One region of the Hylemonella sp. GW821-FHT10B10 genome, then DNA from elsewhere that is predicted to be linked to it. Evidence: predicted binding sites of a transcription regulator. Region 1 holds the regulator's gene; each other region holds the start of a gene.
The links. Region 1 encodes sigma-54, which starts transcription at its own class of promoters, with help from an activator protein. Its sites were predicted from a motif close to TGGCANGNAANCTGCTTT; they were not measured.

Region 2: the regulator sigma-54 is predicted to act here: its motif matches at 2,524-2,541, upstream of AC07NT_RS13020 (urease subunit gamma).
Region 3: the regulator sigma-54 is predicted to act here: its motif matches at 2,510-2,527, upstream of nirB (nitrite reductase large subunit NirB).
Region 4: the regulator sigma-54 is predicted to act here: its motif matches at 1,554-1,571, upstream of glnA (type I glutamate--ammonia ligase).

The regions. Positions count from the first base shown of each region.
Region 1 is NZ_JBWKNN010000003.1:443,386-447,594, reverse strand. It holds gene AC07NT_RS15660 (THUMP domain-containing class I SAM-dependent RNA methyltransferase) at 1-719, opposite strand, end outside; gene rpoN (RNA polymerase factor sigma-54) at 731-2,305, opposite strand; gene lptB (LPS export ABC transporter ATP-binding protein) at 2,337-3,149, opposite strand; gene lptA (lipopolysaccharide transport periplasmic protein LptA) at 3,164-3,766, opposite strand; gene gshB (glutathione synthase) at 3,938-4,209, shown strand, end outside.
Region 2 is NZ_JBWKNN010000002.1:598,345-602,553, forward strand. It holds gene AC07NT_RS13010 (CbbQ/NirQ/NorQ/GpvN family protein) at 4-828, shown strand; gene AC07NT_RS13015 (nitric oxide reductase activation protein NorD) at 812-2,416, shown strand; gene AC07NT_RS13020 (urease subunit gamma) at 2,570-2,872, shown strand; gene AC07NT_RS13025 (hypothetical protein) at 2,886-3,044, shown strand; gene AC07NT_RS13030 (HupE/UreJ family protein) at 3,088-3,687, shown strand; gene AC07NT_RS13035 (urease subunit beta) at 3,705-4,016, shown strand; gene ureC (urease subunit alpha) at 4,016-4,209, shown strand, end outside.
Region 3 is NZ_JBWKNN010000001.1:689,478-693,686, reverse strand. It holds gene yidD (membrane protein insertion efficiency factor YidD) at 71-493, opposite strand; gene AC07NT_RS03380 (bifunctional protein-serine/threonine kinase/phosphatase) at 662-2,416, opposite strand; gene nirB (nitrite reductase large subunit NirB) at 2,694-4,209, shown strand, end outside.
Region 4 is NZ_JBWKNN010000001.1:2,090,794-2,095,002, reverse strand. It holds gene AC07NT_RS10075 (EI24 domain-containing protein) at 1-585, shown strand, start outside; gene AC07NT_RS10070 (competence/damage-inducible protein A) at 578-1,411, shown strand; gene glnA (type I glutamate--ammonia ligase) at 1,619-3,034, shown strand; gene AC07NT_RS10060 (hypothetical protein) at 3,192-3,704, shown strand; gene glnL (nitrogen regulation protein NR(II)) at 3,710-4,209, shown strand, end outside.

The DNA of each region.
Region 1 (4,209 bases):
AAAGGCCGGTATTTCTCGAAAGCGAAACGCCGCAGCGAACCGGCCGCGATGTTGCAGGCGATCTGCGCCGCCTCGATCACCACCGTGCCGCTGCCGCAGCAGGGGTCGTACAGCGGCAGCAGGTCACCGTCGCCATCGGCCCAGCCACTGGCAGCGATCATGGCCGCGGCCAGAGTCTCCTTCAGGGGCGCATCACCCTTGTCCTCGCGCCAGCCGCGCTTGAACAACGGCTCACCCGAGGTATCGATATAGAGCGAGCAGCTGTCGGTGGTCAGGTGGGCGTAGATCCGCACGTCGGGCCACTGGGTGTCCACATCGGGGCGCACGCCGCCCGAGGTTTCGCGAAAACGGTCACAAACCGCGTCCTTCACCTTCAGCGCTGCAAAGTTCAGCGAGGTCAGCGGGCTGTGTTGCGCCGTGACCTCGACCTTGATGCTTTCCTTAGGTGTGAACCACTGCTCCCAGGGCACCGCCATGGCGGCGCGGTACAGATCCTGTTCGCTGCGGTATTCGGTGTACGAGAGCAACACCAGCACACGCTGCGCCAGGCGGCTGTAGAGGTTGAGCAGCATGGCCTGCGCAAACGAGGTGCGCACCGCCACCCCGCCGCGCTGTTTGGTGACACACCCCGGCGGCAGACCCGTGATCTGCAGGATCTCGGGCGCCAGATAGTCCTCCACGCCGGCGGCGCAAGGCAGAAACAATTGCAGCTGGTTCACAGTGCGTCCATTCAGAGCGCTTTGCGCAGGTTGGCGGGAGCTATTTTCAAGGCCTCGCGGTATTTGGCCACGGTGCGGCGCGCGCATTCGATGCCCTGCTCCTTGAGCATCTCGGAGAGCTGGCTGTCGGACAGGGGTTTCTTGGCGTTCTCGGCACTGACAAACTGCTTGATCAGCGCGCGCACCGCCGTACTCGAAGCGTTGCCGCCGGATTCGGTGCCCAGGCCCGAGCCGAAGAAGTACTTGAGTTCGTAGGTGCCAAAGGGCGTGGACATGTATTTGGCCGTGGTCACGCGGCTGATGGTGGACTCGTGCAGACCCAGCTCGTCGGCGATCTCGCGCAACACCAGCGGGCGCATGGCCAGTTCGCCGTGCATGAAGAAGTTCTTCTGCCGCTCGACAATGGCGCTGCTCACGCGCAGGATGGTGTCGAAACGCTGCTGGATGTTCTTGATGAACCAGCGCGCCTCCTGCAGGCGCTGCTGCAGCGCGGCGTAGTTGTCGCCTTCGCGGCCGCCGGCCTTGTGGCCCTTGAGCGCGTTGGCATAGATGTCGTGCACGCGCAGGCGCGGCATGATGTCCGGGTTGAGCTGCACGCGAAAACGGGTCTGCGCGCCATTGCCGCTGCGCAGCACCAGCACGTCGGGCACGATGACGTTGCGCTCGACGTTGACGAAGCGCCGGCCGGGCTTGGGCTCCAGCCGCGCCACCAGACCCAGGGCCTCGCGCGTCAGGGCTTCACTGCCGCCGCAGAGCTGTGCCAGCTTCTTGAGGTCACGCCGCGCCAGCAGTTCGGGCGGCTGCTCGATCATGCGCAGGGCCTGCGCCACCACCGCGGGCTCCGGCAAGGCCGCCGCACCCCTCATCGCATCGGCCTGCAAGGCGTGCAGCTGCAGGCGCAGGCATTCGGCCATGTTGCGCGCGCCCACACCCGTGGGCTCCAGACTTTGCAGCAGGCGCAGCGCGAGCTCGAAATGCTCGCGCACGGACTCCACCTGCTCCAGATCGTCGCCAGCCAGGCCCTGCGCCAGGGACTCCAGCGTGTCTTCCAGATAACCGTCGTCGTTGAGCGACTCGATCAGGAACAGCAGGGCCGCGCGGTCGACGGCATTCAGGCGCAGGGACAGGGCCTGGCGCTTGAGGAAGTCCGGCAGCGATTCCTGACTGCGCGCCAGTTCGGTGGCGTCGGCTTCGTCGTCCTCGCGCGCGCCGTTGCGCGCCGGCGCGTCGCCGCCCCATTCGCTGTCGTCGGGCGACATGTCCACGCTGCCGTCGCCCTCCCAGTTGCCCTCGATCTCCAGGCTGGTGGTGGCACTGTCGTCCGGTCCATCGCTGGACGACGCACTACTGCTGCTGTAGTCGTATTCCGCCTCGTCCTGTGCCACCGGCGTATCGGCACGCTCCAGGCCATGGGCCTCGCGCTCGACGCTGTCGTCGGCGCGTTCAAGGAAGGGATTTTCGTCGAGCAGTTGCTCGACCTCCTGGTTCAGCTCCAGCGTAGAGAGCTGCAGCAGACGGATGGACTGCTGCAACTGGGGCGTGAGCGCCAGGTGCTGGGAGACCCGTAGCGACAGTCCCTGTTTCATGATGCCAAGCCGATGTGCAGGGGGGACCCCCTCACATCTTGAAGTGCTCGCCGAGGTAGACCCGGCGCACATCGGCGTTGTTGACGATCTCGGCTGGCGTGCCCTGGGCCAGCACCCGGCCCTCGCTGATGATGTAGGCGTGGTCGCAGATGCCCAGCGTCTCGCGCACATTGTGGTCGGTGATCAGCACGCCGATGCCGCGCGCCTTGAGGAAACTGATGATGCGCTGGATCTCGATCACCGCGATCGGGTCGATACCGGCAAAAGGCTCGTCCAGCAGGATGAAACGCGGCTGGGTGGCCAGGGCGCGGGCGATCTCCACGCGGCGGCGCTCGCCACCCGACAGCGCGAGCGCGGGCGACAAGCGCAGCGTCTCCACGCGCAGGTCCTGCAACAGGGCGGTAAGACGGTTCTCGATCTCGCCCTTGCTCAGCGGTTTGCCGGCCTCGTCACGCTGCAGCTCCAGCACGGCGCGCACGTTGTCCTCGACGTTGAGCTTGCGGAAGATGGACGCCTCCTGCGGCAGGTAGCTCAGGCCCATGCGCGCGCGCTGGTGGATGGGCATGTGCTCCACGCGCTCGTCGTCGATCAGGATCTCGCCGGCACTGGCACGCACCAGGCCCACGATCATGTAGAAGGAGGTGGTCTTGCCCGCCCCGTTGGGGCCCAGCAGTCCCACCACCTCGCCCTTGCGCACGGTCAGGGCCACGTCCTTGACGACCTCGCGGCTGCCGTAGAACTTCTTGAGGTGGCGCGCCTCCAGGCGGCTGGTGTCGGCGCCGGGCTGCGTGTCCTGGGCGATCGCCGAGTCGGGCTGGGAGTCGGGCACAGCCCCGCTTACCATCTGCTGGCTGTCGCTCACTTGCGTCCTCCGCCCAAGGTGTCGTCATTGCGCAGGGGCAGGCCGGGGCGTGGTGCCACCGGGGCCGCTGTCGTCTCGTTGCGCGGTGTCAGCGTGGCGCGCACGCGCTCGCCACCCTTTTGCGGGCCGCCGTCCACCGTGAACACGTCCGTCAGGCTGCTGTACTGGATGATGTTGCCCGTCACCACATCGGCCACCTGGGTGCCGCGCAGGCGGCGCAGGCGGGCGTCCTTGATCAGCTTGAACACGTCGGCGCGGCCGTCGTATTCGATGGTTTCGCTCTCTCCCTCGATGTATTCGTCCTCGCCGTCGCGTTTCTGGCGGAAGTAGGCGCGCTGGCCGGCTTCGGCCGTCACCACGCCGAACTGGTAACCCTGGGGGTCCTGGCGCACTTCGATGCGTGTGCCCTTGATGATGATGGAACCCCGGGTCAGCACCACATTGCCGCTGAAGACGCTGGTCTGCTTGAGATCGTCATAGCGCAGGGCATCGGCCTCGATGTTCATCGGTTTCTTGGCATCGGCCTTCTCGGCACTGGCCACGCCCGCGTTCAGTGCACAGGCTGCGCACAGAAGGAAGCGGAGGATGGTGAATTTCATAAAGGCACGAATCTTGCTCTTTGGGGTCCTGGGCATTGTAATCGGGCCGGGCGGCTGGTCCAGTCCTTGCTTTTGCCCCTGGGCGGTACGCGTGCTTGCAGGACCCCTGCCGTATGTCTTCCGAGGATTCGTGAGAGACTTCCGGCCACCGCTAGCCCTGTTGCGCCATCCATGAACCTGCTCTTTGTCGCCGACCCGCTGGAATCCTTCAAGACCTACAAGGACAGCACCTTCGCCATGATGCGCGAGGCCCAGCGCCGCAACCACACGGTGGCCGCCTGCGAGCCCCAGCACCTGAGCTGGACGGCCAGCACCGGCGTGCAGGCGCCGGTGCGCCGCATCCGCCTGACCGGCCACGAGGAGCACTGGTTCCACGAATCACCGCTGGCACCGGCCCAGCGCCTGGCCGCGCTGCGCGACTTCGACGCCATCGTCATGCGCAA
Region 2 (4,209 bases), on a different contig from region 1:
ACCGTGGACCTGTCCGAGCACCCGAGCGACCCGCTGGCTGCCTATCGCCTGCGCGCGCAGCCGTACTACCGGCCGGCGGCGCGCGAGGTGGCGCTGTACGAGCACGCCTATGCCCACCGCCTGCCTCTGATGCTCAAGGGCCCGACCGGTTGCGGCAAGACGCGTTTTGTCGAGTACATGGCCTGGAAGCTGGGGCGACCGCTGGTCACTCTGGCCTGCAACGAAGACATGAGCGCCTCCGATCTGGTGGGGCGCTACCTGCTCGACGCCCAGGGCACGGCCTGGCACGACGGGCCGCTGACGCTGGCTGTGCGCCACGGCGGCATCTGCTACCTGGACGAGGTGGTGGAGGCGCGCCAGGACACCACGGTGGTGATCCACCCGCTGACCGACGCGCGGCGCATATTGCCACTGGACCGCAAGGGCGAGATCGTGCGCGCCCACCCGGACTTCCAGCTCGTGGTCTCCTACAACCCCGGTTACCAGAGCCGTGCCAAGGACATGAAACCCTCCACGCGCCAGCGCTTCGCTGCACTGGAGTTCGACTACCCGCCCGAAGACGCCGAGACCGAGATCGTCGCGCACGAGGCCGGCATCGCCACCGAGCTGGCCGCGCGCCTGGTGGGCATCGCCCGGCGCTCGCGTGCCCTGCGTGAACGGGGCCTGGACGAGGGTGTGTCCACGCGCATGCTGGTCTACGCCGGTACCCTGATCCGCGACGGCGTGGACCCGCGCGACAGCTGCGACATGACCATGACACGCGCGCTCACCGACGACCCCGACATGAGCGCCGCCCTGCGCGCCCTGGTCGATGCCAGTTTTCCCTGAAGCGCCACCGCCGGCGCTCGCTTACCTGCTGCAGGCCTTCAGCGGCCGCCAGCTGCAGCTGCAGACCCTGCCCGCCAGCCCTCCCGACGCGCCGCCGGCACGCCCCGTCCTCACGCCCACGCATCTTTTGCTGCCGGCAGGGGACGGTGCGCAGCAGCGCGCCGCCGTGGCCCATGCCGCAGCCCATCTGCTGTACTCGCCCCTGGCCCAGCCCTCGGCCACGCTCAAGCCGCTCGCACAGGCCGTGGTAGCGGCCGTGGAAGACGCGCGCGTTGAAGATCTGATGTCGGAGCAGCTGCCGGGCCTGCGCACCTGGTTCCTGGCCGGCCTGCGCGCGAGCCTGCAGGCGCAGGGCCTGAGCTTCACAGCCCTGATCTCGCGCCTGAGCCTGGCCCTGCTCGACGAGCACTACCCCGACGGCAACGCCTGGGTGGACAAGGCGCGTACGCTCTACGCAGCCGCCCGTGCACAGCAGGGCTTGCAGGACTACACCGCCTTTCGCCGCCTGGCCGCCCTGCTGGCCAACGACCTGGGGCAGATGCGCGTGCGCTTCGACCCGCAGCAATATGCCGTGCCCGCCGCCTACCGCGACGACAACAGCTGCCTCTGGGACCACGGCGTGGCCCGCGATGAAGCGGCCCAGGCCTTGCAGGCCCCGCTGCAGGAGCAGCCGCAAGCAAGCGGCGCAGCGGCACAGGCCATCGAATCCGTGCTCTCCGTCCACCACTACCCCGAGTGGGACGCGCGCAGCGCCGTGCTGCGTCCCAACTGGTGCACCCTGTACGAACTGCAGCCTCTGCTCAAGGCACAAGCAAGTGCCTCTTCCGCGCGCAGACCGCTGCCGCCCTTGCAACGGCAACGTACCCAGCCCGGCCGCCGCCTGCGCCGCCAGTGGGAGGGCGAGACCCTGGACCTGGACGCCGCCATCGAGGCCGCCGTCGAACGCCGCCTGCAAGGCGCCCCATCGGGCCGCATCTTCCAGCGCCCGGGCCCGCAGACCGAGGCCTTGAGCCTGCTGGTGCTTCTGGATCTTTCCCAGTCCACCGGCGCACGCGCCAGCCCAGAGGCCCCCAGCCTGCTCGAAGTGGAGCGGCAGGCCGCCCTGCTGCTGGCACGGACCGCGCAGGCCGCCGGCGAGCGCATCGCCCTGCACGGTTTTTGTTCCGATACCCGGGCCCACGTGCGTTACCACCGCCTGCTGGATTTCGGCCAGCCGCTGGACGACCGGGCCGAGGCCCGGCTGCGCGCCGTGCAACCTGCCTGGTCCACCCGCCTGGGCGCGGCCCTGCGCCACGCCACTGCCCTGCTGGCGGCCGAGCCGGCCGCGCGGCGCGCACTGCTGGTACTCACCGACGGCGAACCCTCCGACGTGGATGTGTACGACAGGCGCTACCTGATCGCCGATGCCCGGGCCGCCGTATTGGCTGCAACGCGACAGGGCCTGCCGGTCTGCGGCCTGGCCGTGGACGCCGGCGCGGCCGCTTACGCGCGCCAGATTTTCGGGGCACAGAACCACCGCATCGCAGCAAAGCCGGAGCAGCTGCCACGCCAGCTGGCCGCCTTGCATGCACGGTTTTCAGGCGTTTGAGCGGCGAATGTGCCGCATTCGGGTGCACAAAAGGATGACGGCGCACCTGAAACAGGCGAAACTCCGGGCCCGGGCACAAATCTGGACAAGCGGCCGCGCAGGTACTACGGCACGGCTATTGCATAAGCAGGACACAACACACCACGCACGACCATGGAACTCACGCCGCGCGAGAAAGACAAGCTGCTCATCTTCACCGCCGCCCTCTTGGCCGAACGGCGTATGGCGCGTGGGCTCAAGCTCAATTACCCTGAGGCCATGGCCTACATCAGTGCCGCCGTGATGGAGGGCGCGCGCGACGGCAAGAGCGTGGCCCAGCTCATGAGCGAGGGCCGCACCCTGCTCAAGCGCGGCGACGTGATGGAAGGCGTACCCGAAATGATTCCCGACATCCAGGTCGAAGCCACCTTCCCCGACGGCACCAAACTCGTCACCGTGCACCAACCCATTGTTTGAAAACGGCCCTGCCATGCGCAAGTTCATCCTCTGCCTGTCTGCCCTGCTCATGACCAGCGCCACACTGGCCGGCGAAGGCCTCGCACTGCCGGCACTGCATCTGCGCGACATCTTCGGCCTGCTCGCCTTCGGTGTGCTGGCCGGTATGGTGATCTGGCACCTGCGCCGCTGAGACGCTCATGGCACAACAACAACACATCAAGGAGAGACACCCCATGACCCCCTTCCTGCTCCGTCTGGCCACTTGCGCCACCTTGCTCCTGCCCGGCCTGGCCCTGGCCCACACCGGTGCCGGCGACGCCCATGCCCACAGCGCGCTGGCCAGCGGCCTGCTGCACCCCTTCACAGGGCTCGACCACCTGGCCGCCATGCTGGCGCTGGGCGTGTGGAGTGCCCTGGCCGTGCGTCCGCTGTGGCTGGCGCCCGCTGTTTTCGTGCTGATGCTGGCCGTGGGTGCGGGGGCCGGTTTTGCTGGCCTGGCCGTGCCTGCGGTGGAACCGATGATTGCCAGCTCCCTGCTGGTGCTGGGCCTGCTGGTGGCCACGCACCGCGGTCTGCCGGTGGCGCTGGCCGCAGCTCTGGCCGGCCTGTTCGCTTTCTTCCACGGCGCTGCGCACGGCAGCGAACTCGCCATCGACTTCGCTGGCGCAGGCCAGTGGCTGGCGTTGACCGGCATGGTGATGGCCACGGCCGCGCTGCATGGCCTGGGCATCGGGCTGGGTAACACGTTCTTCTCACGCCTGCGCTGGCTCGGCGCGGCGGCTGGTGGTGGTGTGGCCCTGCTGGGCTCGGCCCTGCTGCTGCGCCTGGCCTGAGCCGAGAGGACCGCATCATGTCCCTCATCCCTGGCGAACTGCTGATCGACGACGGCGCGCACACCCTCAACCCGGACCGGCGTACGCTGACCCTGGTGGTGAAGAACACCGCCGAGCGGCCCATCCAGGTCGGCTCGCATTACCACTTTGCCGAGACCAATGGCGCGCTGGATTTCGACCGCACGGCCGCGCGCGGCATGCGCCTGAACATCGCCAGCGGCACCGCAGTGCGCTTCGAGCCCGGCCAGCAGCGCACGGTGGAGCTGGTGGACTTTGCAGGCGAACGCAAGGTCTACGGCTTCCGCGCCCTCGTGCAAGGAAAACTGTAATGAACATGATCCCCAAACGCGCCTACGCCGAAATGTTCGGCCCCACCGCGGGCGACCGCGTGCGCCTGGCCGATACCGAGCTGGTCATCGAGGTCGAGCAGGACTACACCCTGCGTGCCGGCGGTTACGGCGAGGAAGTGAAGTTCGGCGGCGGCAAGACCATACGCGACGGCATGGCCCAGAGCCAGCGCAC
Region 3 (4,209 bases), on a different contig from region 1:
TTACGACGAACGACCCTCTGGTGTATCGACAAAAGGCCCGGCATTCCGACACCGTTTTTTACCCAATACGTCAAAGAGTGACTTTGGGCGGAATATAGATACCTTTCTCTTTGTCTTTCCTGTGTCGGCTAGGCCAATCGCAGCTGCACCCATCGGCACAACTGAACGCATCGGACGCATCACACGACTTCCACTCCGGCATGTCACAGCCACCATCCACCGGTAGATCACAGCCCAGATCGCAATCACCCCGCTGACTGCGATGCGGTCTGGCGCGCAACACCCCATAGCGACGGTGCGCCACTCCACACAGGAACAACCGCTTGCGCAAGACCTTCAAGCCATGGATCACCCCAAAGCGTCGGACAACCCGAAACCCCAGGGTCGAACAACTCCCATGCCCGGTGTGCAGGCCATAGGCGCAACGAAACCCCTTGTGAGGCGAAATATGGCGCTGATACAGCCGGATGGCGCCGAGAACAAGAATACGCATCTGAATACACTGAATACTCAAACAACCGAGCCTCTGGACATCAGCCCATCGGGGGATCGCTGAATTCTAGTGAGCGTACCTGCTTGAGCTCATCCCCCAAATGGGGGATCGAGCAACACTTGCTGTCTGCATTACCGTGAGCCAGAAGCTGCTACCAGCAAACTCCTCCTACTTCGGCAGAAACAGCAACCAGTAGACCAACAGCAGGTTGAACAACCCGCTCACCACGAACAGCAGTTTCCAGACGAAGGTCGGGTCGCGCTGCAGCAGGGGCGAGGCGGGCGGCGCCGTCAGCGGGCGGCTGGCGCCGCGCTCCAGGGCCAGCAGGAACTCCTCGGCCGTTTCGAAACGCTGGCGCTTGTCGCGCGCCACGGCCTTGAGCACCACGTGGTCCATCCAGATCGGTACCTCGGGGTTGTAGCGGCTGGGTGGTTGGGGGTCCCGGTAGTAGCGGCCACTCTGGTAGGGCAGCACCGCGCCGTAAGGCAGCTTGCCGTCGGCCAGCAGTTGATAAAACGTCACCCCCAGGGCGAAGAGATCGCTCATGGCGTCGGGGTCTTCGGGCGGCACATTGGTGTCGATGCCACCGGCGCGCATGGTGAACCCCCACTGCTCGGGGTTGATATAGCTGGGTGTGCCGGCGTGCAGCCGGCGCATGGCTTCGGGCTCGCGCCCGCTCAGGGCCACGCCCAGGTCCAGCAGGCGCAGCACCCCGTCTTCACCCTGGTGCAGGTTGGCCGGCTTGATGTCGCGGTGGACCACGCTCTGGCGGTGCAGGCGGCCCAGGGCCTTGAGCACCTGGGTGGCCAGCGCCACGGCCTGGGCCGGGGCGAAGCGGTGCTTGCGCTCCATCATCTGCTGCAGGGTTTCGCCGGCGTGCCAGTCATAGAGCAGGTAAAAAGCGGTCTGTCCCTTGCCACCGGGCGGCCCATCGTGCAGGCGCACCAGGTGGTCGGCGGCGCGCGAGGTCTGCATGGCGTGCGCCAGCCAGGCCTCGTGGGCCAGCATGGCGCACTCCTCGGGGTCATGCGCGCGCGCCGGATGCAGGGTCTTGAGCGCGTAGTCGGTCTGGCTGTGCGGGTCTCGCACACGGTAGATCAGGTTGATGCCGGTATCGGCGGCAACACCCATCACGCGCAGGCCATCGATCAGGTCGCCCTCCTTCAGACGCACCGGTACCGGCAGATCCTGGGCCGTGCGGCTCACGTCCTGCAGCGTGGCGTCCAGCAGGCCCAGCACACGCACCACCAGGGCCGTGGCGTTGTCGTTGCTGCCGGCCTTGATGGCCGCCTGCACCAGGCTTTCGCTGATGAGCTGGGCATTGGACAGCTCGGCCATTTCCGCCAGCATGCGCAGGCGCAGGGAACCGTGCACCCCGTCGCTGAGCAGGATGAAGACATCACCCACCTGCAGGTCACCCTGGATGTAGTCCACCACGAGGCGATCCTCGGCACCCACGACCCGCATGAGCTGGTGGCGGAAATCGGGGTGCGGCATGACGTGGTCCACCGTGAGCTGCGTGACCTGTCCTTCGCGCAACAGATAGGCCCGCGTGTCGCCCACATGGGCCAGGGTGTAGGAATGCCCACGCAGCACCAAAGCGGTGAGCGTGGTCATGCCGACATGGGGCTCACGCCTGCGATTGGTGGCTGCCAGCCAGGCGTTTTGCGCGGCGATGATACGGTCCAGCGCCACCGTGGTGTCCCAGGTTTGGGGCGTGCCGTAGTAATCACGCACCAATGTGGCCACCGTGGTCTGGGCCGCCTCCTGCCCATTGCCGCCGGCGCTGACACCGTCGGCGATGGCGGCAATCACCCCCATGTCCTCGCGCCCTTCCTCGGGCAGCATGGCGCCGGCGAAGTCCTCGTTGACGGCCTTGGCACCCGCAAGCGAGGTGTAGCCGATGTCCATTTCAAAACTCATATGGATGGGTGTTCCGCAAGATTGATGCCTGTATTGGTGCATTTTGCGGGCTGGCCAGCCCTCCTCGCCCATCTTTGCTGCTTCGCACAAATCTGGCACGACACTTGCATGAGTTCTCGCGTAAGCGGCCGAAGCTGGCCCCTATTCACTCATCCGGTGCAACGGCGCAGCGGATGAAACCCGGACGAAGGCGTCCCCACATGCATATCCCCGACCGGGAGCATCGTGAGGACGCCTTTTTTGTTGGCTCGCTTGATTTGGATGGATGGAGTTTGTCATGAAGAAACTCAAACTGGTGATGATCGGCAACGGCATGGCCGGCGTGCGCTCGCTCGAAGAGCTGCTGAAGATTGCGCCCGATCTCTATGAGATCACGGTCTTTGGCGCCGAACCCCACCCCAACTACAACCGCATCCTGCTCTCGCCGGTACTGGCCGGCGAACAACAGCTGGAAGACATCGTCCTCAACGACTGGGCCTGGTACAAGGACAACGGCATCACCCTGCATGCAGGCTGGAACGTGACCGATGTGGACCGCGTCAAGCGCACCGTGCACGCCAGCAACGCCCAGGGCGAAACGATCAGCGCCGACTACGACCGCCTGATCCTGGCCACGGGCTCCAACCCTTTCATCCTGCCCGTGCCGGGCAAGGACCTCAAAGGCGTGCTGGCCTACCGCGACATCGCCGACACCGAGGCCATGATCGAAGCCGCCGCCAAATACAAGCATGCTGTGGTCATCGGCGGCGGCCTGCTGGGCCTGGAAGCGGCCAACGGACTGATGAAACGCGGCATGATGGTCAGCGTGGTGCACGTGATGCCCTGGCTGATGGAACGCCAGCTCGACGACGTGGCCGGCAAGATGCTGCAAAAGTCGCTGGAAGACCGCGGCATGCAGTTCCTGATCGGCGCGCAGACGCAGGAGCTCGTCGGCGGGGCCGACGGCCGCGTCAAGAGCGTGAAGTTCAAGGACGGCAGCGAAGTGCCGGCCGACCTGGTCGTGATGGCCGTGGGCATCCGTCCCAACACGGCGCTGGCCGAGAAGATGAAACTGCACGTGAACCGCGGCATCGTGGTCAGCGACACCATGCAGACCACCACCGACGCGCGTATCTACTCGGTGGGCGAGTGCGCCGCGCACCGCGGCATCGCCTACGGCCTGGTGGCCCCCCTGTTCGAGCAGGGCAAGGTGCTGGCCAACCACCTGGCGCAGTTTGGTATCGGTCGTTACACCGGTTCGCTGACCTCGACCAAACTCAAGGTCACAGGCATCGACCTGTTCTCCGCCGGCGACTTCATGGGCGGCGAGGGTACCGAAGAGATCGTGATGAGCGACCCCTCCGGCGGCGTCTACAAGAAGCTGGTGCTCAAGGACGACAAGCTGGTGGGCGCCTGCCTCTACGGCGACACGGTCGACGGTTCCTGGTACTTCAAGCTGCTGCGCGACGGCCGCAGCGTGGGCGACATCCGCGACAAGCTGATGTTCGGCGAATCCAATATCGGCGACGCCGGCCACGAAGGCCACAGCAAGGCTGCCGCCATGGCTGACACCGACGAGGTCTGCGGTTGCAACGGTGTGAACAAGGGCACCATCTGCAAGGCCATCAAGGAAAAAGGCCTGTTCACCCTGGAAGAAGTGCGCAAGCACACCAAGGCCAGCGCGAGCTGCGGTTCCTGCACCGGTCTGGTGGAACAGATTCTCATGTTCACGGCCGGTGGTGACTACTCGGCCACGCCCAAGACCAAGGCCATGTGCGGCTGCACGGACCACGGCCACCAGGCGGTGCGCGAGG
Region 4 (4,209 bases), on a different contig from region 1:
ATCGTGCTGTCCTTGCTGGCCGTGGCCTGGCTGGCCACGCCGGCCATCGTGAGGCTGGTGGCAGAGCGCCGCTTTCCCCGGCTGACGCAAGAACGTGGTGGCAGCTTTGCGGGCAGCCTGTTGCAAGGCCTGGGCTCGGCACTGCTGGCCTTGCTGGCCCTGATCCTGACCCTGCCGCTGTGGCTGATCCCGCCACTGGTGATCGTGCTGCCGCCCCTGATCTGGGGCTGGCTGACCTCGCGTGTCATGGTCTACGACGCGCTGGCCCAACATGCCACCGCGGAGGAGCGGGAAGAGCTGATGCGCCGGCATCGATACTGGCTGCTGGGCATCGGCGTGGTCAGCGGCTACATGGGGGCGGCGCCCGGGCTGATCTGGGCGGTCGGGGCCATGGCCGTGGTGCTCGCGCCGCTGCTGGTGCCGCTGGCCATCTGGATCTACACCTTCGTTTTCATCTTCGCTGCACTCTGGTTCACCCATTACGGCCTGGCGGCGCTCGCCGCCCTGCGCGCCGAACCTTTGTCGGCCGCCGCCCCGGCGTCGACTGTGCTGCAGGCCATACCCTCGACCGACACCCATGTCTGACACCACGGTTTCTTTCGGCATCGTCATCATTGGCGATGAAATCCTCTCCGGCAAGCGTGCCGACAAGCATCTGCCCAAGGCGATCGAACTGCTGCAGGCGCGCGGCCTGCAGCTCGCCTACGCCGACTATGTCGGGGACGACCCCGCGCGCATCACGGCCACGCTCGCGCGCGCTTTCGAATCGGGCTCCGTGGTGTTCTCCTGCGGTGGCATCGGTGCCACGCCAGACGACCACACGCGCCAGTGCGCGGCGCGCGCCCTGGGGGTGGGCCTGGTCCTGCATCCGCAGGCCGAGCGCCTGATCCGCGAGCGCATGCAGGATGTAGCGCGCGAACAGGGGGTGCCCTATGTGCCGGACCGTGCTGACAATGTGCACCGACTGAACATGGGTGTGTTTCCTGTGGGGGCAGACATCATTCCCAACCCTTACAACAAGATTCCCGGTTTCAGCTGTGCCTCGCCCTCAGGCCGTGGCGCGGTCCATTTCGTGCCGGGTTTTCCGGTGATGGCCTGGCCCATGATCGAGTGGACGCTGGACACACTGTATGCCCCGCTTTTCAGCCGCAATGCCTGGCAGGAGCAATCGGTCATCGTCTATGGCGCCATGGAAGCGACCTTGACGCCGCTGATGGAGGCTATTGAAGCTCGGCATGTCGGTGTCAAGGTCTTCAGCCTGCCCAGTGTGGACCACCCCCAGCACGGCCGGCACATCGAACTCGGGGTCAAGGGCAAGCCCGACGTGACCCCCGCGGCCTACGCCGAGCTGTTGGCGGGCCTGCGCGAACAGGGCGTCAAGCTTGGCCCCGAATTGGTGCGCAATCAGTAGGTTACTATTTTGGTGCAAATTTAATGCACCAATATGGTGTTGTGTGGGTGAAAGTTTCTGCTCCGGTGCGTTCATGGCCCCTCGAAGGCCGGGAAAGTCAGGGCAAAATACCGAATTCCACGCAGGCCGGCGCAAGCAGGATTGGCACAGAAACTGCATTCATGTGCCTGCGTAACTTTTAATCAACCTTCCTAGCAGGAGTACCAGATGGCTAAGACCGTCGCAGACGTGATGAAGATGGTGAAGGAAAACGAAGTCAAGTTCGTTGACTTCCGCTTCACCGACACCCGTGGCAAAGAACAGCACGTGACCGTGCCGATCTCCGCTTTTGGCGAAGACAAGTTCACTTCCGGCCACGCTTTCGACGGTTCGTCCATCGCTGGCTGGAAGGGTATCGAGGCTTCGGACATGCAGCTCATGCCCGACCCGAACACCGCCAACATCGACCCCTTCTTCGAAGAGACCACCCTGTTCCTGCAGTGCGACGTGGTCGAACCCAGCGACGGCAAGGCCTATGACCGCGATCCGCGTTCGATCGCCAAGCGCGCTGAAGCCTATCTGAAGGCTTCCGGCATCGGTGACACCGCCTATTTCGGTCCGGAACCCGAATTCTTCATCTTCGACGGCGTGCGTTGGGCCAACGAACCCGGCAACGTGATGTTCGCCATCGACGAGTACGAAGCTCCCTGGAACTCCGGCAAGCAGCTTGAAGGCGGCAACCGTGGCCACCGTCCCACCACCAAGGGCGGTTACTTCCCGGTGCCCCCGGTCGACAGCACGCAAGACATGCGCGCCGAGATGTCCCTGATCCTCGAATCCCTGGGCATCCCGGTCGAAGTGTTCCACCACGAAGTGGCGGGCGCTGGCCAGAACGAAATCGGCACTAAGTTCTCGACCCTGGTCGAGCGCGCCGACTGGACGCAGAACCTGAAGTACGTGGTCTGGAACGTGGCCAATGCCTACGGCAAGACCGCCACCTTCATGCCCAAGCCCTACGCCGGCGACAACGGTTCTGGCATGCACGTGCACCAGTCCATCTGGAAAGACGGCAAGAACCTGTTTGCCGGTGACGGCTACGCCGGCCTGAGCGATTTCGCCCTGTATTACATCGGCGGCATCATCAAGCACGCCCGTGCCCTGAACGCCATCACCAACCCCGGTACCAACAGCTACAAGCGCCTGGTGCCCGGCTTCGAGGCTCCGGTGAAACTGGCCTACAGCTCGCGCAACCGTTCCGCTTCGATCCGCATTCCTTTCGTGGCCAACCCCAAGGGTCGCCGTATCGAGGCGCGTTTCCCCGATCCGTCTGCCAACCCCTACCTGTGCTTCTCGGCCCTGATGATGGCCGGTCTTGACGGCGTGGAAAACAAGATCCATCCGGGCGAAGCCGCCACCAAGGATCTGTACCATCTGCCCCCGGAAGAGGACAAGCTGGTGCCGACCGTCTGCCATAGCCTGGACCAGGCCCTGGACTATCTGGACAAGGACCGCGGCTTCCTGACCAAGGGTGGCGTGTTCACCGACTCCATGCTGGATGCCTATATCGAACTCAAGATGGCCGAAGTGACGCGCTTCCGCATGGCACCGCACCCGGTCGAGTACGACATGTACTACTCCCTGTAAAGGGCGACCCCAGGCTGTGATTCGTTACAGCCTGTCGCAAAAAAAGGACGGCTTCGGCCGTCCTTTTTGTTTTCCGTGAACTTCGGGGGTTTGATTTTCAGCGGGAATAGCCGATACTCTCAGACCGCCCCTGCATTTCCGATGCGCGGAGAACCCCATGAAGAAGCCTTTACTGATGTCATTGACAGCTACGCTTTTCGTAGCAGGCCTGGCTGCCGTTGATCTGGCCCAGGCCCAGGGCCGCATCTATCGCTGCGGCAATGAGTACACCAACACGGTGCAACCCGGTCAGAAGGGCTGCAAGCTGCTGGAAGGCGGCAATGTGACCGTGGTCCAGCGTCCGCGTGCGCCCGATACGGTTCGCATGGCTTCGGCCAACCAGGTCGGTACGCGAGTGGATGTGGACCAGCAGCGTCAACGGGATGCAGATGCCCGTCAGATCCTGGAGGCTGAGCTGCGCAGGGCCGAAGCCCGCAAGAACGAGCTGATTCAGGAGTACAACAACGGTGAGCCTGAAAAATCGGGCCCTGAGTTCCGCAACCACCAGAAATACCTGGACCGGGTGGCCGAGATGAAGGCCAACATCGAGCGCAACGAAAGCGATCTGGCCGGCCTGCGCCGCGAGCTCGATCGTCTGCCTGAGTCCGCTGCTTCATCTGAGTCAAAATAGGCGGCTTGAAACCGACCGCCATTTCCTCCGTCAGCCGCTTCCAGCCTTTCGACCTGCTCGCCACGCTTGTTGCCGTCGTGCATGGCGACGGCGCGGTGGTCTATGCCAATGCCGCCCTCGAGGACGCGCTGGGCATGTCCCGGCGCAGCATCGAAGGCTCCGCCCTGGCCGATTACTACACCGAACCCCAGGTTCTGGCCTCTGCCCTCGGGGGGCTGCGCGACAACGAATTTGCAGCCCTGCGGTATGACGCCTGGGTCAAGCGTCCTGGGCGTGATCTTTTGCCCGTCCACGTGATCCTCACGCAGACCGACAGACCGGGCGACATCCTGATCGAGATGCTGCCGCTGGAACAGCAGGCCCGTCAGGAGCGCGAGGAGCGCCTGCTGGACCAGGCCCAGGCCAACAAGGAGCTGATCCGCAACCTGGCGCACGAGATCAAGAACCCCCTGGGCGGGATCCGCGGTGCGGCCCAACTGCTGGAGATGGAGATCGACAGCCAGCT